DNA from 2 places in the Peribacillus sedimenti genome. Region 1 is predicted to be linked to the other one. Evidence: riboswitches for the same ligand, from Rfam matches in the RefSeq annotation. Region 1 holds a riboswitch; the other holds the start of a gene.

Evidence for each region. Region 1 has a riboswitch for cyclic di-GMP ahead of V1500_RS23285 (hypothetical protein). Riboswitches for the same ligand answer to the same signal wherever they lie in the genome.
Region 2: linked by a shared signal. The riboswitch ahead of V1500_RS01135 (hypothetical protein) and the one ahead of V1500_RS23285 (hypothetical protein) in region 1 are both predicted to bind cyclic di-GMP.

What each region holds. Positions count from the first base shown of each region.
Region 1 is NZ_CP143547.1:4,746,473-4,748,676, forward strand. Features, by position in the region: gene V1500_RS23280 (C40 family peptidase) at 1-632, shown strand, start outside; partial or broken gene V1500_RS23285 (hypothetical protein) at 1,191-1,416, opposite strand; cyclic di-GMP riboswitch class I at 1,879-1,970, opposite strand.
Region 2 is NZ_CP143547.1:202,675-204,878, reverse strand. Features, by position in the region: gene chrA (chromate efflux transporter) at 1-63, shown strand, start outside; gene V1500_RS01135 (hypothetical protein) at 121-915, opposite strand; cyclic di-GMP riboswitch class I at 934-1,017, opposite strand; gene V1500_RS01130 (hypothetical protein) at 1,254-2,189, shown strand.

The DNA.
Region 1 (2,204 bases):
TAGCAATCATAATAGTATCACCAACCTTAGGTGAGGCAGCAACACCAGCAAAAACAACCATTAAATATGTAAATGTCGTAAACGACACTTTAAATATGCGCACCACTGCTTCAGCAAACGCTAAGATCATCACTGAGCTAAAGCCTGGAACTCAGGTATCTGTACATAATGAAGCGAACGGATGGGCTAAGGTAACAGCTTCCGAGAAACAAGGCTATGTAAATGCAAGATATCTTTCCGCAACTAAGCCTATTGCAGCCACTGCAGCATCATCATACCGTGCAGTAGCAATCAACGTGGCAAAAAGCAATCTAGGGGTCAAATATAGATGGGGCGGAATTACTCCAAGCGGATTTGACTGTTCTGGACTTGTGAAGTATTCCTTTGACAAGGCAGGCAAAACTTTACCGAGGACAGCTGCACAAATGTACAGCACAGGTGCACGCGTTTCATCTCCTCTTCCTGGGGACCTGCTATTCTTTGCACCAAACAAGGCGTCTAGACCAACACATGTTTCCATCTATCTTGGAAATGGTCAGATGATTCACTCTGCTTCATCTAAAGGAGTTTCCTACTCCTCTACAAGCAATTCATACTGGAAACCCAAGTTTATTGGAGCAAAGCGCATATAATATCTCAACCACCAATCTGTTGATTGGTGGTTTTTAATGCATTTACGCATAAGGGCTACAGAATCTGGTGCGCCATCGCTGCCTTAAGAGACAATGAATTTTCCAACTTCCGAAAGATACGAATGGGTGCTGACATGTACCTGGACGGCAGTGGATCTACTACATATACAGCCGAGTCCCCTACCGAACACTTTTTATATTAAATAGACCATCCGACTGGAAGGAACGAAAGGGTAGCAAACTCAATATTGCTGGTTTCTGCCCCCTCTGAGTGCTGTTTCTGCCATACATTCAACCACAAGGGATTTAATAAAATTTCTTGTAAAAGTGGAAAGGTGTTAAAAGAGGAAGACATATTCAATAACGGAGTGACGTAAACGCGAAGTCCTCTCAGGATGGTAAGCTACTTGGTATAGCTATGTAGTTGTCTAGGTATTTCTTCACAGGAGAAGATATAGGGATGATTGATCCGGTGGCCCAATTACTTCTCCTATTCAACTATATCCACCCAAATATTCTGCAACTGTGAGGTGGATATATTTCTATTATTTATTTATATCATTCCTTGACCTTTTTTATATTCCTTGGATGCCACTTCCACGCACTCTCTATAATTTGTTCCAGTTTTATTTCTGTTTCCCAGCCTAATTCTTTACGTATCTTATCTGAGGCAGCTACAAGTCTGGCAGGATCAATTGTAATCCGTGCCAAAAACTGAGATTTTATCTCTTTGCCCCAGTAAATGCTGATGAATAATAAGAATTAAATGAGTCTCAGGATCATGATATACCTGGACCGGCAAGCCGAATCGGAGCAAAAGCGCAACATCTCATTCCTTTATCCCTGATTATTCGAATCGATAACACTACGGTATTCGCTGTATAATAACTTATAATTTTTAGGTTTTCATATACGAAATTTTTTCTCTTCCATTGGCATGTTGAACCCTATCTATCTACCCAGCTAAAGATCTTAGGGATACCATTGAATCAAAAAAAGAAAAAGCCACTCACCAAATCTCCCCTGTATTGAGAGCTTTGGTGATCGACGCGCACTGTCACCGTTTAATACATATCTTTTCTACTCGATGCTCTGCTTTAAAAGGGAAGCTTTTTTCTGCTACTATTCCAGATTTTTATATAGTGGTGTCCTTCCTCGGTCCTGAATACCTTAATACCTAGCATCCTAAAAGGTGTCCAGATTTCCTTCATTAATAACAAAGGCATGTAATCCTTTTCATCCTCTTTGCGGCAGCCCGACTATCATAGTTATCGATTCGGTAACATTAGATTCGTGGCTTTGCGTCCTTATCTTTCAATAAGTTTGCATTTCTCCAAAATTATTGCATGTTCTTACAATTATTATAGAAATAACTTCCAGAGTTTTTCCATGATAACTTTTCCAATAATTATTACAATTTTCGACTTACACCTATCAACGAAGAGATAGATTGTTATTATCCATATTTCCATTAAAAAATGAACTAGCTTTGTCACTAGTCCTTAACATTGAGTTCAACTTTTATTAGTTTTAGTTATGGTGTAACCAACAACAGACAACGGCATACTTTTC
Region 2 (2,204 bases), 570 kb from region 1:
ATGCCGCCTTGGGTAATCGTGGTTTTAGGCGCTATAGGGGGTGCAGTATTGGCTGCTTTTTAATAACAAAAGGGGAATCCAGCTGCTGGATTCCCTTTGATTTATATGTTGATTAATAACTTAGGTTGCCCGTACTTCTGAGTCAGCAGGCTGTGCTGGTGGAACCGGTTCTGGCGAAGGTGCGGTAGTTGAATCAGCTGGTGTTGTGGCTCCGCCTGGTGAAGTAGTGTTATCCCCTGGAATTGAAGTTGACCCATCCTCTTCCTTCGGCTTTGTTGTTTCCTTCTTAGGGGCAGTAACTTCTGCTACCAGTGTTTTTAATCGTTCTAATTCACCTTTGATCAATGTCTCAAGTTGATTCACTTCTGCAATTAATGCATCTATTTCCGCCGCGGATGACTTGTATTTCTTCTTATATCCTTCAAGCTGCTTTTTCTTTGCCTTAAGCTTATTCAGTTCGGCGTTAAGCTTTCCTCTGAAGCTATTATATCTAGAATTTGCTGTGCTCTTGCTTAATTTCTTATCTGTGTATCCGTCTTTCTGAACAGCAAAATGTGTATTGATTGATTTTGAGATTCCATTAATTGCTGATTGAGATGAAAGGACTTGCTTCTCAAGTGATTTTCCGACTTTTGAACGAATAACCACTTTCTTCTGAGTTTCTTTCTTAGTTGATACAGATGGCTTGCCTTTATCTTTCACCGGCTGTGGTTTATATGCTTCTGCGACTTCCTGCTTGTGCTGAGACTTACCCTTTTCTACAGTTGTTGAATCTTTGGGTGCTTCAGCAACGCGCTGCTTATGCTCAGGTTTGCCCTTTTCCGGCCCTTTGGCATTCGCTATAGAAGCTGAACTGAAAATTAACGATGAAGCTACAATACCTGTTAATACTTTTGAAAACTTATTTGTTTTCATTACCTGCTCCTCCTTGGTAACGGCAGCTGGCTGGCATAGATATTCTCCTTAGCCCCGATAGCTTTGTGACACCAGGTTTCCCTGGTTGTACCTTTATATGAATATTATACCAAAAATATTGTCGGTTAGAGATGATTTTTTACAGTTATATGACGTCAAAGGACATAATCAGCCATTTTTACCCATGAATGTAGGCTATGAAAACCTTTTACGCAAACAATTTGTATTTCTAAACTAGGCACATTGATTTATTTATTTGTTAAACGGCCAAATAATCACAAAAAGATAAGAATTATTTGTTAAAGCCATTGAACTTTTTTTGAAAGGAGGTGGATGAAATGCACTTCCGGCAATTCATATTATCAGCAATATTAATAGGCGGAGCGATACTGCTTCCCAATCTAGCATTTGCTGCTAAGCCTGGTGAAAAACCTCTTCCAAAGGATGTACAAGCTGAACAGGTCACTGAAAAGGCAAAAAAGGCTGATATACCTGTTCCAGCCGGCAAAGAACCCAAATCATTTTCCAATAACAAGCAACAAAAAATGAAAGAAAAGGTTCAGCCAACCCTAATGGACTTAAAAAAAAGCGCTGCGAAAAATCCAGCTAAACCAGCTCAAGGCAGCAAAGCTCAGGTGGATAGCAGCACCAAACAGAAAAAAATTCTGCCGCCTAAAGGCAAACAAATAAAAAAGGCAACCACACACAAATCTAATACTAGTGGACCTCAACCGAAAGTTCACACACCTAAGGCTCAGGAAAAAACAAACCCGCCTATCGTGGAGGCACAGACCAAAAAAATCAGTGCCGTCAACTCTGTCCAGAAAAGCAGAGAGCGCAACACTCCAAAAAAGCTTACCAAGCCTTTAGAGAGCAGGGAACATGTTCGTGTGAGCTCCCAGCTGCCTGACTCAGTTTCCGAAGCAGTTACTAACAAAACATACAGGAAACAAAGCAAACCTCATTATGTAAAAAAGCTAGTATCTACACAGTTCCAGCCGGGAGCTGGTAAGGGGAAACCAGCTGACAAAGAGATTCCCGGCAGCACAAAGGCCATTAATACAGGCCAAACCAATCACAATACAGCATCATCTTCCAAGGAACGAAAAAAGTTCGAACCTGGTAAACTGCTATTCACGGATAAAGTGTTCAAATGGGATCAGCAATTAATACTGGGATTCAACCAGTTACATAATTCAAGGTTTCAGGAATTTAGTAACCAATGGACAAATGCGCCGCCGTCAAAGCCGCCACAAACGCTCCTTGTCTTTTAACTTATATTTTTTAAC